2 regions of the Catellatospora aurea genome follow, and region 2 is predicted to be linked to the other one. Evidence: riboswitches for the same ligand, from Rfam matches in the RefSeq annotation. Region 2 holds a riboswitch; the other holds the start of a gene.
The links. Region 2 has a riboswitch for cobalamin ahead of ACFQO7_RS10295 (VWA domain-containing protein). Riboswitches for the same ligand answer to the same signal wherever they lie in the genome.
Positions count from the first base shown of each region.

Region 1: it holds a riboswitch for cobalamin, as region 2 does, so the genes downstream of both, ACFQO7_RS13755 (ABC transporter substrate-binding protein) here and ACFQO7_RS10295 (VWA domain-containing protein) in region 2, are expected to answer to the same signal.

Region 1 is NZ_JBHTAC010000011.1:172,836-182,188, forward strand. It holds gene ACFQO7_RS13740 (aminotransferase class V-fold PLP-dependent enzyme) at 1-142, shown strand, start outside; gene ACFQO7_RS13745 (ABC transporter ATP-binding protein) at 135-902, opposite strand; gene ACFQO7_RS13750 (FecCD family ABC transporter permease) at 902-1,930, opposite strand; gene ACFQO7_RS13755 (ABC transporter substrate-binding protein) at 1,932-2,849, opposite strand; cobalamin riboswitch at 2,953-3,092, opposite strand; gene ACFQO7_RS13760 (DUF4229 domain-containing protein) at 3,122-3,427, opposite strand; gene ACFQO7_RS13765 (hypothetical protein) at 3,486-3,920, opposite strand; gene mqnE (aminofutalosine synthase MqnE) at 3,924-5,093, opposite strand; gene ACFQO7_RS13775 (C40 family peptidase) at 5,243-6,634, shown strand; gene ACFQO7_RS13780 (DEAD/DEAH box helicase) at 6,812-8,671, shown strand; gene cds1 (L-cysteine desulfhydrase Cds1) at 8,745-9,353, opposite strand, start outside.
Region 2 is NZ_JBHTAC010000008.1:47,186-56,538, reverse strand. It holds gene cobO (cob(I)yrinic acid a,c-diamide adenosyltransferase) at 1-251, opposite strand, end outside; gene ACFQO7_RS10295 (VWA domain-containing protein) at 274-2,445, opposite strand; cobalamin riboswitch at 2,530-2,690, opposite strand; gene ACFQO7_RS10290 (trypsin-like serine protease) at 2,911-4,344, shown strand; gene ACFQO7_RS10285 (M14 family zinc carboxypeptidase) at 4,436-6,403, shown strand; gene ACFQO7_RS10280 (GNAT family N-acetyltransferase) at 6,574-7,494, shown strand; gene ACFQO7_RS10275 (DUF6585 family protein) at 7,504-8,334, opposite strand; gene ACFQO7_RS10270 (hypothetical protein) at 8,336-8,692, opposite strand; gene ACFQO7_RS10265 (DUF6585 family protein) at 8,739-9,353, opposite strand, start outside.

The DNA.
Region 1 (9,353 bases), on a different contig from region 2:
GGCCGTCTCGGTGCTGGCAGCCAAGGACGTCATCACCAGCACGACCCCGTACAACCCGTCCTACCTGCGGTTCGGCACGAGCATCGTGACGAACGAGGCCGACGTGGACCGGGCGCTCGCGGCGGTACGCGAGATCAGTTGACGCGGACCGGGACCACGATCGGGCCGAACTCGCCCGCGATCACCCGCACCCGGGCACGGTAGTGCAGGGCGAGCAGTTCCTCGGTCAGCACCTGCTCCGGCGGCCCGTCGGCGGCGACCCTGCCCTCGGCCAGCAGCACCAGGCGGTCGGCGTACTCGCCTGCCACGGACAGGTCGTGCATGGTGGCGAGCACGGTCAGCGCGCGTTCCTTGCGCAGCCGGTCGACCAGTTCGAGCACCTCCTGCTGGTGGCCGATGTCCAGGGCCGAGGTGGGCTCGTCGAGCAGCAGCAGCGGCGCGCCCTGGGCCAGCGCACGGGCCAGGAACACCCGCTGACGCTCGCCGCCGGACAGCGTCTCCAGCTCCCGGCCGATGAACCGGCGCAGCTCCAGGGAGTCGAGCACCTGCTCCACGATGGACAGATCCTGCGCCGACTCACGGCCCAGCGGGGCGATGTAGGGGGTGCGCCCGAGCAGCACGTAGTCGAGCACCCGCATCCCGGGCGGCACCACGGGCTGCTGCGCCACGGTCGCAACGAGCTGGGCGCGGCGGCGGCGTGGCAGCGCGCTGGTCGGCGTACCGTCGATGATGATCTTTCCGTGGTGTGGCACCGCGCCGCCCACGGCCCGCAGCAGGGTCGACTTGCCCGCGCCGTTGGGGCCGATCACGGTGACCCACTCGCCGGAGGCCACGGTCAGGTCCATGCCGTGCAGGATCTCGGCGTCGCCCAGGGTCACCCGGACGTCCTCGACGGCCAGCATCAGACGCTCACCCGCCGGGTCGAGCGCAGCACGAGGATGAAGAACGGGGCGCCGAAGAACGCGGTGACCACGCCGATCGGCAGCTCGCCCGGGGCGATCAGGGTGCGCGCGGCCAGGTCGGCCAGGGCGAGGAAGGCCGCGCCGAACAGCAGCGACAGCGGCAGGATCGAGCGGTACGAACCACCGGCCAGCAGGCGCACCACGTGCGGCACGATGATGCCGACGAAGCCGATCAGCCCCGACACGGCGACCGCGGCGGCGGTGCCCAGCGAGGCCGCGGCCAGCAGGATCAACCGGGAGCGCTGCGGGTGCAGGCCCAGGCTCGCCGCCTCGGTGTCGCCGACGCTGAGCACGTCCAGCTCCCGGCGCAGGGCCAGCACCACGACCGTGGTGACCACCGAGTACGGCAGCAGCAGCGTCACCTCGTGCCAGCCGTTGGTGGCCAGCCGCCCGAGCAGCCAGGAGTACACCTCGCGGATGGTGTCCACATTGCGCTGGAGCAGGTAGGTCTGGATCGCGGCGAGGAAGCTCGACACGGCCACCCCGGCCAGGATCAGCGTCGCCGACGAGCGGTCCCGCCCGCCGGCCACCCCGAGCAGGTAGGTGACCACGACCGCGATACCCGCCCCGGCGAACGCGGCCAGCGGCAGCACCGCCCCGGCCCGGAACGCGATCGCCATGGTCGCGCCGAGCCCGGCGCCCGCGGCGACGCCGAGCAGGTACGGGTCGGCCAGCGGGTTGCGGAAGACGCCCTGGTAGCAGCCGCCGGCCAGGGACAGCATCGCGCCGACCAGCAGGCCCAGCACCACCCGGGGCAGCCGCAGCTCGGTGATGATGGCGATCTCGCGCTCGTTCAGCCCCGACGGCAGGTCCACGCCGGGGATCAGGTTGAGCAGCTCGGCGGCGACCGAGCCGGGCGGCAGCGTCACCGGGCCCAGGGCGACCCCGGCGACGAGCGCGACCAGCACGGCTCCGATCCCGGCGGCGAGCCACCCGGGACGCAGCCGTGCCGGTCGCAGTGTCGTCACGTCAGGCCGGGACCTTGTTCGCGGCGTCGACGATCGCGCGGATCAGGTCGACGACGCGGGGACCCCAGCGCGAGGCGATGTCGTCGTCCAGCGCGATGACCTGGCCCTTGCTGACCGCGGTCATGCCGGCCCAGCCCGCACGGGCCTTGACGGTGTCCAGGCTCTGCTGGCAGCACTTGGTGTCGGCCAGGAAGATCAGGTCAGGGTTCGACTTGACCAGCGACTCGGCGGTGAGCTGCGGGTAGCCGCTGCCCTTGGTGTCGGCGGCGTCGGCCACGTTCTCCAGCCCGGCCAGCTCGAACAGCGAGCCGATGAACGTCTTCGAGGTCACCGAGTACAGCGTCGGGTCCAGCTCGTAGTAGTAGGACAGTGGGGTCGCGCGCTTGGGCAGGTCCTTGACCAGCTTGGCGATGTCGTCCTTCATCCGCTGGGCGAGCGCGGCGGCCTCGGTCTTGTGCCCGGTCAGCTCACCCAGCTCGGCGAGCTGCTGGTACGTGTCGTCCAGCGTCACGGCGGCCGGAGCCACGTACACCGGGATCTTGAGGGTGGTCAGCTGGGCGACCACGTTGTTGGCGTCGGTGCTGAGCACGACCAGGTCGGGGCTCTTGGCGGCGACGGCCTCGGCGTTGGGCTGGAAGCCGGACAGCTCCGTCTTCGGCGCGTTCGCCGGGAAGTTCGAGTTGTCGTCGGCGGCGACGACCTGGCCGCCGGCGCCGATCGCGAAGAGCATCTCGGTCGTCGTCGGCGACAGCGACACGATCTTCACCGGCTGCGCGGGCAGGGTCACCGAGCCGACGGTCACCGGGTACGCCGCGGCGGCGCTCGACGGGGTAGGGGTCGCCGGGTCGTTCGTGGCGCAGGCACCGAGCACGGCGACGAGGCCGGCGGCGGCCAGCGCGCCGAACGCGCGGCGGGACAGGAAACGGGTACGCACTGATCCTCCTATCGGTCGAGGCAGGTCCTTCGCCGACAGGGCCCGATCAGGTGGGGCAGCCCGGTCCGCGAGACGCCCTTCCTCGAGAGCGTGGTTCGCGACTGCCGCAGGCGACCTGGCTCGCCCACCGAGGTGGGATCACAGTTGCGGGACAGCGCCGGGTTCACACCGGCTTCGCTGCGGGACAGTCAGCCGACACGCTAATACACACCCGTGCCGATGCTCGCGACGCGGAGTGGAGGATGTGCGCAGGCTCATCACGCCTGGGTCTTGTGGACCTCTTCGGCCTCGGCGGCGGGCACGTCTTCGCCGGGCTCGGTCTCGCCGGCCAGGGCGGCACGCAGCCGGTCCTTCTCGGCCCTGCGGCGGTCCACCGCGCCCTCGACCTGGGCAGCCACGTCGTCACGCAGGTTGCGCAGCAGGAAATAGCTCGCCGCTGCCGAGACCAGGATGGCGATCATCAGCTTGAGCAGCATGCTCAGGTTCGGCACGAACCACAGCGCGGCGAAGACGGCCAGGAAGAGCATCAGCCTGGCGAGCGTGTACTTGACAGCAGGACTCACCGGTCCAGGGTAGCCGCCGAACCTGCCAGGCCTCGGTCAGCCCCGCGCGAGAGGCCGGTCAGCCCCGTTCGGCGGCCGCCAGGCCGAGGTGCCAGAGCACGGCGTACACCACCGTGGTGACCAGCGCGCCCAGCCCGCCGGAGACCAGCGGCGGCAATCCCGACGCCACGCCCACCGCGAGCACGCCGAGCACCACGGCCGCCAGACCGGCGGCCGGGGCCACGGCGAGCCGCCCGCGGTGGCCCGCCGCCGCCTTGAACTGCTCGACGAAGATGATCGCCGGGAAGATCACCGCGAGCCAGCCGGTGAGGTCACCGAACTCGCCCATGCCGAGCAGGGCGAACAGTCCGTCGAAGGCGACCATGCCGAGCACGCTGATGGCGAACCCGGCCAGCGCGTACGCCACCAGGTCGGTGAGCGAGACGATGCGCCCGGACGCGTCCCGCCGCGGGCCCTTGCGCTGCTCCTCGGCCGGGCTCTGCGGATCGGCCACCCGTCAGGCCCAGACCTGCTGCGGCTCGCTGCGCCGCTCGGCCATGCTGACCGGCGCGCCGTACTCCTTGACGACCTGGTAGCGGGTGTCCCGCTCGACGGGGCTGAAGCCCGCGTCCCAGATCAGGTGGAGCAGGTCGTCGCGGTGCATGGTGTTCGGCGTGCCGTACGAGTCCGCGTCGTGCGTGATCTTGTACTCGACGACCGAGCCGTCCAGGTCGTCGACGCCGAAGTTCAGCGACAGCTGGGCCAGCGACAGGCCGTGCATGACCCAGAAGCACTTGATGTGGTCGAAGTTGTCCAGCATCAGCCGGGACACCGCGAACGTCTTCAGCGACTCGGCTGGGCTCGCCATCGTGGTGCGCGCCTGGATCCGGTTGCGGATCTTGCCGTCCGCGCTGTCGTGGAAGTCGTGCTGGTAGCGCAGCGGGATGAAGACGGTGAAGCCGCCGGTCTCGTCCTGCAGCTCACGCAGGCGCAGCACGTGGTCGACGCGGTGCCGCGGCTCCTCGATGTGGCCGTAGAGCATCGTCGAGGGGGTGCGCAGGCCCTTGCTGTGCGCCAGGCGGTGGATGCGCGACCAGTCCTCCCAGTGGCAGGCGTGGTCGACGATGTGCTGCCGGACCTCCCAGTCGAAGATCTCGGCGCCACCGCCGGTCAGCGACTCCAGGCCCGCCTCCATCAGCTCGTCGAGGATCGCGTCGGCGGTCAGGCCGGAGATCTTCTCGAACCACTGCACCTCGGTCGCGGTGAACGCCTTCAGCTTGACGTTCGGCAGCGCCTGCTTGAGCTCCTTGAGCACGCGCGGGTAGTAGCGCCACGGCAGCGTCGGGTGCAGACCGTTGACGATGTGCAGCTCGGTGAGCTGCTCGTCCTTCATCTCCAGCGCCTTGGCGACGGCCTGCTCCACCCGCATGGTGTAGGCGTCCTTCTCACCAGGCTTGCGCTGGAAGGAGCAGTAGGCGCAGCTGGCCGAGCAGACGTTCGTCAGGTTCAGGTGCCGGTTGACGTTGAACATCACCCGGTCGCCGTTCTTCTCCGTCCGGACGTGGTGCGCGAGCCGCCCCAGCCAGGCCAGATCGTCACTCGCGTAGAGCGCCTCGCCGTCCTCGCGGCTGAGCCGCTCCCCGGCGTAGACCTTCTGCTCCAGCTCCCGCTTCAAACCAACGTCCATGGCAGTGAGCCTACGACGTGCCGCCGACGTGCCTGCTGCTGCCCTTGACAGCTGCTGTTCAGCTTGACGCCACCGGGACAGAAGGGTCGACAGCGATCCTGATTTCCGGTAGGAACCTTGTGGGACCAACGGGGAGGACGGGGCCAACGATGTCCAAGCGTCGCAGCGGGCAGGCTCGACGGCAGAGTCAGGTCGCGGTGGGCTCGGCTGTTCTCAGCGCGCTCATCGCCGGTGGCATCGCCATGCCCGCGGCCGCTGACCCGCCGATCGGCTCGAAGATCACCTCGATTCCCGACGCCGGTCTGCGCCCCCAGCCCGACGGGCTGCCGACGCTGCCGTTCGGCTCGCTGAGCATGCCCCGCACCCAGCCGCTGACCGCCCACGCCGCGCTGCTGGCGCAGTACAGCGCCGCCGAGCTGGAGCTGTCCGTGCTCGGCGCCCGCCGCAGCGAGCTCTACCAGGCCTACAGCAATTCGGTCGTGGCCAAGGCGATGGCCGACTACGCCTGGCGGGCCACCGCCGACACGCTGCGGGTGGCGAAGGAGGCCGCCGAGGCCGCGGCCGTCGCCGAATACCAGGCAGCCGTGAAGGCTCCGCCGCGGCTGGGCGACTCGCTCGGCGAGCTGGGTCAGCTGATCCCGCGCACCGAGTCCACGCCGGAGACCGAGGCGGTGCTCAACGACCTCGCCACCGCGCAGCAGGCCGAGCGCCAGGCCTACACGGTGCTCACCACGGCCATCACCGCCGAGCAGGACGCCTCCACGGCGTATTCGGCTGTGGAGAAGGAGTTCAAGCGCAAAGAGGTCGCGTTCCTGGAGCTGAAGCGGCGGCTCGCCGAGCTCCAGTCCGAAGCGGACCGGCTGCGCGAGATCCAGGAGCAGAACCTCGGCAACTACAGCCCAGGCAAGAGCAACGCGGGCCTGGTCGCCGCGGCCAAGGCGCAGAAGGCCGTCCTGTTCGCGCTCAGCCAGCGCGGCAAGCCCTACCGCTGGGGCGACGAGGGTCCGAACACCTACGACTGCTCCGGCCTGATGCTGGCGTCGTACAAGGCCGCCGGGATCACCCTCAACCGGGTCGCCAAGGACCAGTACTACGGCACCCGCGCCAAGACGGTCAGCAAGTACGCGCTGCTCCCCGGCGACCTGGTCTTCTTCGCCACCGACCCGAACGACTGGCGCACCATCCACCACGTCGGCATGTACCTCGGCGACGGCTGGATGGTCCACTCGCCGCGCACCGGCGACGTGGTGCGGCGCGCGTCGGTCAGCCTGGGCAGCATCGACTTCGCGACCCGGGTGGTCGACGCGGTGCCCGCCCCGAACCAGCCGAACCCGACGCACGGCCCCACGCCGTCGCCGACCAAGACCACCTCGCCGAGCCCGACGACCGGCACCTCGCCGTCCAGCTCGCCGAGCGCTCCGGCCAGCACCTCGCCGTCGCCGAAGCCGCCGGCCGAGTCGCCGTCCCCGCTGCCTCCGGCGGAGAGCCCGAAGCCGGCCGAGTCGACGTCGCCGAGCCCCGACCCGGTGCCCGCTGCGTGACGCGCGTCACCCCGCAGCAATGGCCTTTCGGGGTGACGCCCACTACACCGTCGTGTTATTCGGGCGCCAGTGACCGCAACGCCCGGTACACTCATCGGGTTGTTCTGGGCGCGCTCGGCGCGCTTTTGAGCGTTCCTGCGGGTGACTTGCAGCGGCACGAGGCCGCGCGGCGCGGGGATGCGCCACCCGAGAGGTTTCGCTTTGACTATGCACGACCCTGCCCTGTTCCCGTCCGTCTTCGAGATCAACATTGATACCGAGGGCAAGGCCGCGGCCGCGAAGGCCGCCGCCGAGACGGACGCCGCAGCGGCGACCGCCACCACCGTCACGGACGTCGTCGAGGCTGCGGACACCGCCGCCGACGAGGCCGTCACGGAGCGCGTCCCGACCTTCGCCGAGCTCGGCCTGCCGCGTGCCATGGTGCGCGAGCTGACCCGGGCCGGCATCACCCAGCCCTTCGAGATCCAGGCCGCGACCCTGCCGGACGCACTGGCCGGACGCGACGTGCTCGGCCGTGGCCAGACCGGCTCCGGCAAGACCCTCGCTTTCGGACTGCCGCTGCTGGCGCGCATCGCCGAGGGCAAGCCGGCCCGCCCGCACCACCCCAAGGCCCTGATCCTGGTGCCCACGCGCGAGCTGGCCATGCAGGTCGCGGACGCGCTGCGCCCGCTGGCCAAGGCGATGGAGCTGTACACCGGCACCGCGGTCGGCGGCGTGCCGTACGACCGGCAGATCCTGGGCCTGCAGCGCGGGCTCGACGTGATGATCGCCACTCCGGGCCGCCTCGGCGACCTGATCCAGCGCGGCGCCTGCGCGCTGGACGACATCGAGGTCACCGTCCTGGACGAGGCCGACCAGATGGCCGACATGGGCTTTCTGCCCGACGTCACCGAGCTGATGGCCAAGACCCCGGCCGGCGGCCAGCGCCTGCTGTTCTCGGCCACTCTCGACGGTGACGTGGACACGCTGGTCAAGCGGTTCCTGAACAACCCGGTGACGCACTCGACCGCCCCCGCGGAGGCGTCGGTGTCCACCATGGACCACATGATGCTGCTGATCCCGCCGCAGGAGAAGTTCAAGGTCACCGCGGCGATCGCGAACCGTCCGGGTCGGACGATCATGTTCGCGCGCACCCAGATGGGCGTGGACCGCCTGGTGGAGCAGCTGCGCGAGGTCGGCGTGCGGGCCGGCGGCCTGCACGGCGGCAAGACCCAGAGTGTCCGTACGCGGACCCTGGCGCAGTTCAAGGAGGGCCGGATGAGCGTCCTCGTCGCCACCGACGTCGCCGCCCGCGGCATCCACGTCGACGGCGTCTCGCTCGTCGTGCACATCGACCCGCCGAAGGACCCCAAGGACTACCTGCACCGGGCCGGCCGCACCGCCCGGGCCGGCGAGTCGGGCGCGGTGGCCACCCTGGTGCTGCCCAAGCAGCGCCGCTCCACCATCTCGATGATGGAGAAGGCCGGCGTGGCCAAGCCCGCCGAGCACCGGCTGCGCGTCGACGACCCGAAGCTGGTCGAGCTGACCGGCGCCCAGGAGCCGTCCGGCCGTCCCGTGGTGGACGAGCCGGAGCCGCGCTTCCAGCGGGGCGGCCAGCGCCGCGACGGTGGACGCGGCTACGGCGACCGCGGCCCGCGCCAGTACGGCGACCGCCCGTTCCGCGAGCGCTCGTTCGGCGACCGGCCGCAGGGTGACCGCCCGTTCCGCGAGCGCACCTACGGCGACCGCCCCCAGGGTGACCGGCCGCAGGGTGACCGGCCGTTCCGCGAGCGTTCCTACGGGGACCGCCCGCAGGGTGACCGGCCGTTCCGCGAGCGCACCTACGGCGACCGCCCCCAGGGTGACCGCCCGTTCCGGGCTGAGCGTTCGTTCGGCGACCGCCCGCAGGGTGACCGCCCGTTCCGAGGCGACCGCCCGCAGGGTGACCGCCCGTTCCGAGGCGACCGCCCCCAGGGTGACCGCCCGTTCCGCGAGCGCACCTACGGCGACCGCCCCCAGGGTGAGCGCTCGTACGGCGACCGCCGCAACGCCGGCTGACCTGTAGCAACCTCGAAGGGCCCCGGTCCACCGCAATCGCGGCGGGCCGGGGCCCTTCGGTTTTGCGTTCCGCTCACTCCTGCCAGGTTCCGGTGGCCAGGAAGGTGCGCACCGTGGCCAGCGCTTCGGTGAGGTCGAGGTTCTGGTCCTTGAGCCACGTGTTGTCGTAGTAGGTGTGCGCGTACCGCTCGCCGCCGTCGCACAGCAGGGTGACCACGGACCCCCGCTCGCTGCGGGCCAGCATCCCGGCGATCAGCCCGAACGCTCCCCACAGGTTGGTGCCGGTCGAGCCGCCCACCCGGCGGCCCAGCACCTCGGAGGCGACCCGCATGGCGGCCAGCGAGCCCGCGTCGGGCACCCGGACCATGCGGTCCACCACGTGGGGCTGGAAGGACGCCTCGACCCGGGGGCGGCCGATGCCCTCGATCCGCGAGCCCTTGCCGGTGGTCACGGACACGTCGCCGGACTCGTACGACGGGTAGAAGGCGGAGTTCTCCGGGTCGACCACCAGGATCTTCGTGCAGTGCCGCTGGTAGCGGACGTACCGGCCGATGGTGGCCGAGGTGCCGCCGGTGCCCGCGCCGATCACGATCCAGTTCGGCACCGGGTGCCGCTCCAGCTCCATCTGCTGGAAGATCGACTCGGCGATGTTGTTGTTGCCGCGCCAGTCGGTGGCCCGCTC
Region 2 (9,353 bases):
GCGCCTGACTCGTCGTACGCGCGGCCCAGCGCCCGGAACGCGGCCTCCTCGCCGACCCGCCACTTGGGACTCTTGACGAACTGGAAGACCGCGATCGGCCAGCCCACGTTCCAGGCCCGCAGGGCCATGCCGAACGCCGCGGTCGACTTGCCCTTGCCGATTCCGGTGTGCACGGCCAGCACCGGGGACCTCCGGCGCTGGCGCGTGGTGAGCCCGTCGTCGGGCACGGTCTCCGGCTTGCCCTGCGGCATCAGCGGCCTCCACTCGTCTGCGTCATGCCGCCCTCCGGCGGTCCCGGCGGGCCACCCCGGCCAGCCCTTGCGCGGTCACCTCGGCCAGCGGCACGTGCTCCGCGCCGAGCCGTGCCGCCAGGCGGGCGGCGAGCCCGAGCCGCACCACCCCCGACTCGCAGTCCACGACCACCGCCGACACCCCGGTCGCGGCGAGCCCGCCCGCGATACGCATGGCCTCGCCGACCGGGTCCGCCCCGGCGGTGGCCCGGCCGTCGGTCACCAGCACCAGCAGCGCGCGCCGGTGCGGGTCGCGCAGCCGCTCGACCCGCAGCGTGTGCGCCGCCCGGCGCAGTCCCGCGGCCAGCGGGGTACGCCCGCCCGTGGGCAGCTCGCGCAGCCGCGCCGCGCCGGCCTCCACGCTGGACGTCGGCGGCAGCGCCAGCTCCGCCTCGCTGCCCCGGAAGGTGACCAGGCCGACCTTGTCGCGCCGCTGGTACACGCCGAGCAGCTGCGACAGCACCACGCCCTTCACCGCGCCCATGCGCTGCCGGGCGGCCATCGAGCCGGAGGCGTCCACGCAGAACAGCACCAGGTTCGACTCGCGCCCCTGCCGCACCGGCTCGCGCAGATCGGCCGCGACCAGCCGCAGCGGGCCGCCGGGGGTCCGGCCCCGGGCGTGCTGCCGCCCGGCCGCCGCCCGCACGGTCGCCGCCAGGTGCAGCGCGGCCAGGGTGCCGCCGGGCACCCGCGCGCCGACGGTCCGGCCCATCCGGGTGTACGCGGGCGAGCGCCGCCCCGCCGCGCCCTCCCCCACCCCCTGCACCGCGAACAGCCGCGCCCGCCGTGGCGTCGCCGCCTCGGCGTGCTGCTGCCCCGCCGACACGTAACGCCCCTCGTCGGCCCCGTCCCGCTGCCGCGTGTCCCCCTGCGGCACCGGCCGCGGCGGCGTGCCGCCCTCGTCCGGGACCGCACCGCCGGGCCCGCCCGGCCGCGGACCGCCGTCCGGACCGTCGTCGTCCAGGCCGCCGTCGGGCCCGTCGTCCGGACCGGAGCCGTCCGGCCCGTCACCGTCCAGGTCGGCATCACCGTCGAGATCGGCCTTCGGGGCGCCCGCGCCGCCCGCCGCACGGTCCTGGTCGCCGGGAGCACCCGGGCCGTCGTGGGAGCCGTCGGGTTCAGCCGGCGGGGGTGCGCTGTTCAGCGCGTCCTCCAGGGCCTGCTCGTCGAGGTCCGGGGCGTCGAACGGGTCGCGCCGGCGGCGGTGCGGCAGCGCCAGCCGGGCCGCGTCCCGCACGTCCTGCTCGGTGACCCGGCCGCGGCCGTGCCACGCGGCCAGGGCCAGCGCGGCGCGGGCCACCACCAGGTCGGCCCGCAGCCCGTCCACCTCGAACGCGGCGCACACGTGCGCGATGCGGGTCAGCTCGGCGTCGGGCAGCTCCACCGCGGGCAGCCGCCGCCGGGCGGCGTCGATACTTTCGGCCAGCTCGGCATCGGCTTCGGCCCACCGCGCCGCGAACCCGGCCGGGTCGGCCTCGTACGCCAGCCGCCGCCGCACCACCTCGACCCGCTCCTTCGGCTCGCGCGGGGCGCGCACCTGCACCGCCAGCCCGAACCGGTCGAGCAGCTGCGGGCGCAGCTCGCCCTCCTCCGGGTTCATGGTCCCCACCAGCAGGAACCGGGCGGCATGGCGCACCGACACGCCGTCGCGCTCCACGTACGCCTCTCCCATCGCGGCGGCGTCGAGCAGCAGGTCCACCAGGTGGTCGTGGAGCAGGTTCACCTCGTCGACGTAGAGCACGCCGCGGTGCGCCCCGGCCAGCAGGCCCGGCGAGTACGCGGCCTGCCCCGCGGTCAGCGCCCGCTCCAGGTCCAGCGCGCCGACCAGCCGGTCCTCGGTCGCCCCGACGGGCAGCTCGATCAGCCTGGCGCGCCGGACGATGACGTCCTGACCGGCCCTGTGCGGCCCGTCCGGGCACGCGCCGTACGGCGACGCCGGGTCGCAGCCGAACCGGCACCCGGCGACGACCTCAACCTGCGGCAGCAGCCCGGCCAGCGCCCGCACCACGGTGGACTTGGCGGTGCCCTTCTCGCCGCGCACCAGCACCCCGCCGATGGCGGGCGAGACGGCGTTGAGCAGCAGGGCGAGCCGGAGGTCGGCGAGGCCGACGACGGCGGAGAACGGGTACAGCGGGGTCAAAGCCCGCTCAGGCACGAGCCCATGCGCGAGTCCTCTCCGCGGGTTTCCTCGCCCGCGAAATCCGGTGTGGTGACGCCGTGCGGCGTCGCGAGCGGCCGGAGTGTCCTGGCTCCCGGATCGACGCTTCCCCTCGGCCTTCCAACCGTGTCAACGGCCGTGGCCTGGTGCCGAAACGGCGCGCGTCGTGAGACGGAGCCGCTCGGGAGGGGTCGCTCCCCGGTGACAGTGGCGGGACCGCCCCGGACTCGCACCGGGTTCCTCCACTGCCGCTCACCGGCCATCGTGACGGACGCGGTGCGCCGCGTCAAAGCGGGTCGCCCGGACGGAGGTCTGTGTCACGCCCCGGCGGGCGTGACATCAGCACGTAACAATTAACTTCGATATTGCTATGTATCGTTGTCTTCCGCTAGCTTCCAGGGAAACTCTCCGGCGATCCGGCGCCAGAAGCGCTCGGCGCCGGGTGGACCTTGGGAGGATCCTGTGCGGAATTCACTACGAACGGCGCTGCGCGCCGGCGCGATCGCGCTGGCCGGCGCCATGCTCGCCCTGGGCTCGGCCGCCGTCCCGGCGCAGGCCGCGCCCTCCGGCGACGGCTCGGTCACGCCTCAGGTCGTCGGCGGGACCCGGGCCGCGCAGGGCGAGTTCCCGTGGATGGTGCGCCTGTCCATGGGCTGCGGCGGCGCGATGTACACCCAGAGCCTGGTGCTGACCGCCGCCCACTGCGTCGGCGCGACCGGCAACAACACCTCGATCACGGCCACCTGGGGCGTCGTCGACCTGCAGGACCCGACCCGCACCACCCGCACCTCGAACTACGTCTACCGTGCCCCGGGCTACAACGGCACCGGCAAGGACTGGGCGCTGATCCGCCTGTCCAGCCCGATCACCACCGCCCCGCTGCTGAAGATCGCCACGGACACGTCGCTGCACAGCGGCAACTTCGACGTGATGGGCTGGGGCGCGGCCACCGAGGGCGGCGGCCAGCAGCGTTACCTGCTCAAGGCGCAGGTCCCGTTCATCACCGACACGCAGTGCCAGAGCGCCGGCGGCGAGTACTCCGGCCTGGTCTTCAACGAGGAGATCTGCGCGGGCAACTGGAGCTCCGGCGGCGTCGACACGTGCCAGGGCGACTCCGGCGGCCCGATGGTCAAGAAGAACGCCGCCAACGAGTGGATCCAGGTCGGCATCGTGAGCTGGGGCATCGGCTGCGCCCGCCCGCAGAACCCGGGTGTGTACACCGAGGTCCGCTACTTCGCGACCGACATCTACAACGCGGCGGTCTCCCTCGGCGGGGCCCCGGGCGGCGTCTCCGTCACCGGCCCCGGCAACCAGTCGACCGTCGTCGGCACCGCGGTCACCCTGAACAGCTCCGCCTCCGGCGGCACGTCGCCGTACAGCTGGTCGGCCGGCGGCCTGCCGGCCGGCACCTCGATCAGCTCCTCGACCGGCCAGATCACCGGCACGCCGACCACCGCGGGCACCTACACCGTGACCGTCACCGCGACCGACAGCGCGAGCAAGACCGGCACCGCCTCGTTCACCTGGACGGTCAACCCGGTCGGCAGCTGCGCCGCGGCCACCAACGGCACCGACGTGAGCATTCCGGACAACAACAGCACCGGGGTGTACAGCAACATCACGATCTCCGGCTGCACGGGCAACGCCGGTTCGTCGTCCAAGGTCGAGGTGCACATCGTGCACACGTACAAGGGTGACCTGATCGTGGACCTCGTCGCGCCGGACGGCTCGGTGTACAACCTGCACAACCGGTCGGGCGGCAGCACCGACAACATCGACACCATCTACACGGTGAACCTGTCCTCCGAGGTCAAGAACGGCACCTGGCGCCTGCGCGCCCGCGACGCCGCCTCGATCGACACCGGCTACATCAACTCCTGGACGCTCACCCTCTGAGTCCGTCGCACCATCCCCGGGCCCGGCTCCGCGACCAGCGGAGCCGGGCCTGCTCCCGACCCGCCTCCACCGACCCCCTCGGAGGTAACCCGTGCGCAGACTCGCGCTCGTCCTCACCACCCTGGCCACCGGCCTCGCCCTCACCGTGCCCGGCCCGGCCGGCGGCGCGCCCGCCGACGATAGCCACCTGCCTGGATTCACCCTCGCCGGCTCCCAGCAGTACCTGGTCACCGGCCCGCAGACCTTCGCCGACCGCGACGCGGTCGCCCGCACCGGAGCGGCGATCGACCTGATCGAGCACGGCAAGATCTACATCACCGCGAACACGACCGAGGCCGACCGCATCCGCCGCCTGGGCTTCGGCCTGGAGCTGCTGCCCCCGCCGTCCTCGCGGGTCTCCGGGCCGAACGCGGTCCCGCTCGACTTCCCGTCGGCCGACGGCGGCTTCCACAACTACGCCGAGATGAACAGCGAGATCAACCAGATCGTCGCCGACCACCCGACGCTGGTCCGCAAGTCCGTCATCGGCACCTCGTACGAGGGCCGCCAGATCGTCGCGCTGAAGATCTCCGACAACGTCGCCACCGACGAGAACGAGCCCGAGATCCTGTTCAACGCGCACCTGCACGCCCGCGAGCACCTCACCGTCGAGATGGCGCTCTACCTGGCCAACCTGTTCACCGACGCGTACGCCACCGACAGCCGGGTCAAGGCCGTGGTCGACTCGCGCGAGATCTGGATCGTGCCGGACCTCAACCCCGACGGCGGCGAGTACGACATCGCCACCGGCTCCTACCGCTCCTGGCGCAAGAACCGCCAGCCCAACTCGGGCAGCTCGGCGGTCGGCACCGACATCAACCGCAACTTCGGCTACAAGTGGGGCTGCTGCGGCGGCTCCTCGGGCAGCCCGTCGTCGGAGACCTACCGCGGCCCGTCGGCGTTCTCCACCCCGGAGGCGTCCGTGCTGCGCGACTTCGTGCTGTCCCGCCGCGTCGGCGGCGTGCAGCAGATCAAGGCGAACATCGACTTCCACACGTACGGCGAGCTGATCCTGTGGCCGTTCGGCTACACCACCGCCGACACCGTGAACCCGGGCATGACCACCGACGAGCGCAACACGTTCGCCACCATCGGCCAGCAGATGGCGGCGACCAACTCCTACACCCCCGAACAGGGCAGCGACCTGTACGTCACCGACGGCGACATCACCGACTGGCTCTGGGGCGACCAGCGCATCTGGACGTACACCTTCGAGATGTATCCGAAGTCGTCCAGCCCCGGCTTCTACCCGCCGGACGAGGTCATCGCGGCGCAGACCTCCCGCAACAAGAGCGCCGTGCTGATCCTGTCGGAGTACGCCGACTGCCCGTACCGGGCCATCAACAAGCAGGCCCAGTACTGCACCGCGGCGAACGACTTCTCGATCGCGGCCTCACCCGCCTTCGGCTCGGTCAACCCCGGCGGCTCGCTGACCTCGACCATCAGCACCGCCGTCACCAACGGCGCCGCGCAGACCGTCAACCTGACCACGAGCGGCCTGCCCGCGGGCGCGACCGCCACGTTCAGCCCGGCCTCGGTCACCACCGGCGGATCGTCGACGCTGACGATCGCCACCAGCGCGTCGACCCCGGCGGGCACCTACGCGGTCACGGTCATCGGCACGAGCAGCGGGCCCACCCGGACCGTCAGCTACACCCTGACCGTGAACGGCGCGCCCGGCTGCACCGGCACCAACCCGAACGACGTGACCATCGCCGACGTGGCCACGGTCTACAGCGACATCACCATCGCGGGCTGCAACCGCAACGCGTCGTCGACGTCGACGGCCGAGGTGCACATCGTGCACACGTACAAGGGCGACCTGGTGGTGTCGCTGCTCGCGCCGGACGGCAGCGCGTACACGCTGCACAACCGGTCGGGCGGCAGCACCGACAACATCGACACCACCTACACCGTGAACCTGTCCACCGAGGCGGCCAACGGCACCTGGCGGCTGCGGGTGCAGGACGCGGCCTCCGGTGACGTCGGCTACGTCAACAGCTGGACGCTGACCCTGTAGGAGAGACCCCCGGTGCTCATGGGCGGTCCGCTTACGCGGCCTTAATCGGTGTCATCCCTGCGCTGCGCTCCGGGATGACACCGAGCGGCCCCGACACAGACCACCGGTGGCGCCCGCAACGGCGCGGGCGCCACCGGTAATTCGCTTGCCGCCCCTGCTAGACAGGGACCGTGACGAATGAGCTGCTGATCCGCGAGATGACCATCGAGGACGTGCCGGAGCAGGCGCGCATCCGCTACGCCGCCTTCCCGTGGTTCGTCTCCAGCGTGGCGCAGCAGCAGGTGTGGTGGCGCACCAGCCGCCCCGAGGCCCGGCTGCTGCGGCTGCTGGCCGCGCGCGACGGGCAGGTTGTGGGCTGCGCCGTCGGCGGGTTCAACATCTCCACCGCCGAGCCGGGCGCGAGCTACCTGCAGGTCGAGGTGCACCCCGACCATCGCGGCCGGGGCGTGGGCACCGCCCTGCACGAGCGGCTGGAGCAGCACCTGCGCGCCATCGGCGCCCGCCGGGTGCGCACCTTCGCCACCGACGACCCCGCCGACCAGCACTGGGCCGAGGCGCGCGGTTACACGCGCGGCGCCCACGACCGCTACGCCCGGCTGGACACCGCCCACCTGCCGCCCGTGCCGCCCCTGCCGTCCGGCGTGACGGCGGTCAGCCTCCGCGAGGCAGGCCCGCAGGCGGTGTACGACCTGGACCAGGCCGCGTCCATCGACGAACCCGGCGACATGTCCTTCGACGGCATCCCTTACGACACCTGGCTGGCCCGCTACTGGAACAGCCCCGACCAGCAGCTCGACGTCGGCACCGTGGTGCTCGTCGACGGCGTGCCCGCCAGCGTGACGTTCCTGGAGGCCAACCTCGAACTCGGCAAGGGCATCTCCGCCGGCACCTGCACGCTGCGCGAGTACCGCGGCCGGGGCCTGGCGAAGATCGCCAAGGCGGTCGCCCTGCACCGGGCCGCGCAGGCCGGCATCCACACCGCGATCACCTGCAACGACTACATGAACGCGCCGATGATCGCGGTCAACGACTGGCTCGGCTACCAACCCTTCGCCAGCGAGCACTCTTACCTCAAGCAGCTCGCCGGCTGACGGCCGGCGCTACCGGCCGACGCCGCGCAGTTTCGCGAGGATCGCCTCGACCATCAGCACGAACGTGTACCCGTTCGCCATCAGGCCGAAGTTCACCCGCGCCCCGCGCGGCTTGCACTGCGGGTCCAGCAGCGACAGGTAACTCTGGTCGACATGGTCGATCTCGACGCCGCCGATGTCCGACCAGGGTGTCAGAAAGCCCTGGAAGGCCACGCCGTCGTCGGTGATCGTCAGATCGCCGAAGGTGACCGGGTTGCCCTTGTCGAAGTACGCCATCGCCTTGGGCAGCTGCGCCCGCGCGACGCGTTCGGTGAGCAGCGGGCCGAACCGCGTCATGTCGACGTGCACCTGCCAGATCTCCATCCGGCGGCCGTCGACCATGGCGATCCGGATGCCGTAGGGCGTCCTGCGGCTGATCTCCGCGGTGAAGACGGCCAGGTTGGCGAACAGCGCCTGCACCTCGTCCCAGCGGTACGCCTCCGTGCCGCTGCGGCGGGCCCACACCCAACCGTGCTCGAACACGTGCACCCGGAACTGCCGGGCCCGCTTCGACACGGCCGGGCTGCGCAGCAGCACCCACAGGAAGCCCAGCAGGCACGGCGTGGCGAGGGACCAGAGGATGATGGCGGCGATCCAGACCGCCGGGTCACCGATGATCGCGCCCCAGGTCGCGCCACCGGCGAGCACCCCGAACAGCACCGCGAACATGCCCGAGGAGAGCAGCAGCGGCTTGGGGGTGACCGCCGGGTAGCTCTCGCGGTGCTCACCGAGGTTGCGCATCGAGGCCGCCACGGTGACGTCTGGGGCTAGCCCGAGCGCGGATTCCACCAGCAGTGTCATGTCAGCCCGCCCGCATCCATGCCGCCGCGGCCTCGATCTGCGCCTGATCCTTCTTGTTCTCCCGCGAGCCCGCCACCAGGAATCCACCCGCGGCCAGCACGAACAACCCGCCGAACCCACCCAGGACGACGAGCAGGACCGGGCGGCGCGCCTCCTGCTCGGCCTTGACCTCGTCGTAGGTGTGATAGGTCTTGCGGCCGTCCTTGGCGACCTCGAGGCACACGTCACCCGGCCGCATCGCCTTGCCGTCGCAGCTCACCTCGCCACCGGAGCTGAGCGCGGCGACGACGAAGAAGACCACGCCGATCACGGCCAGCACGGACGCGCCGATGACGACACCTGTCTTAGGTTTTGCCACGTTCTTGTGCCCCCTCCGGGCTGTCGGACTTCTCGCGGACGGCGTGCTACGCCTGCGCGGCGCGCAGCTTGCCGAGGATGGTGTCCATCATCAGCAGGAACGTGTACCCGTTGGGGATCTTGCCGAGCAGCGTCTGCGGCGAGATCCGCTTGCCCGCTCGGTCGGCGATGCTGACGTGGCCGGTGTCCAGTCGCACGCCGCCGATCTCCAACCAGGTCAGCAGCTTGCCGCGCCTGGTCTGCACACCATCGTCGGTGATCGTGAAGTCACCGAAGGCCACCGGGTTGCCCTCGTCGAAGAACGACATCGCCTTCGGCAGCTGCGCCTTGGCGACCTCGGCCGACAGCAGCGGACCGAACCGTGCCATGTCGGTGTGGACCTCGCGCAACCGCGTCCGGCGGCCGTCGGTGCAGACGATGCGGTAGTCGTACGTCGTGGTGACGATGCCGGTGTTGTTGACGACGGTGATGGCCGCGTGCAGCGTCTGCACGTCGTCCCAGCGGTACACCTCGGTGCCCTTGCGGCGCACCCACACGAAGCCGCGCTCGAACACGTGCACCTGGAATCGCCGCGCCTGCTTGGACACGGCCGGGCTGCGCAGCAGCGCCCACAGGAAACCGCCGATCGACGGCAGCGCGATCGCCCACATGATGATCGCGGG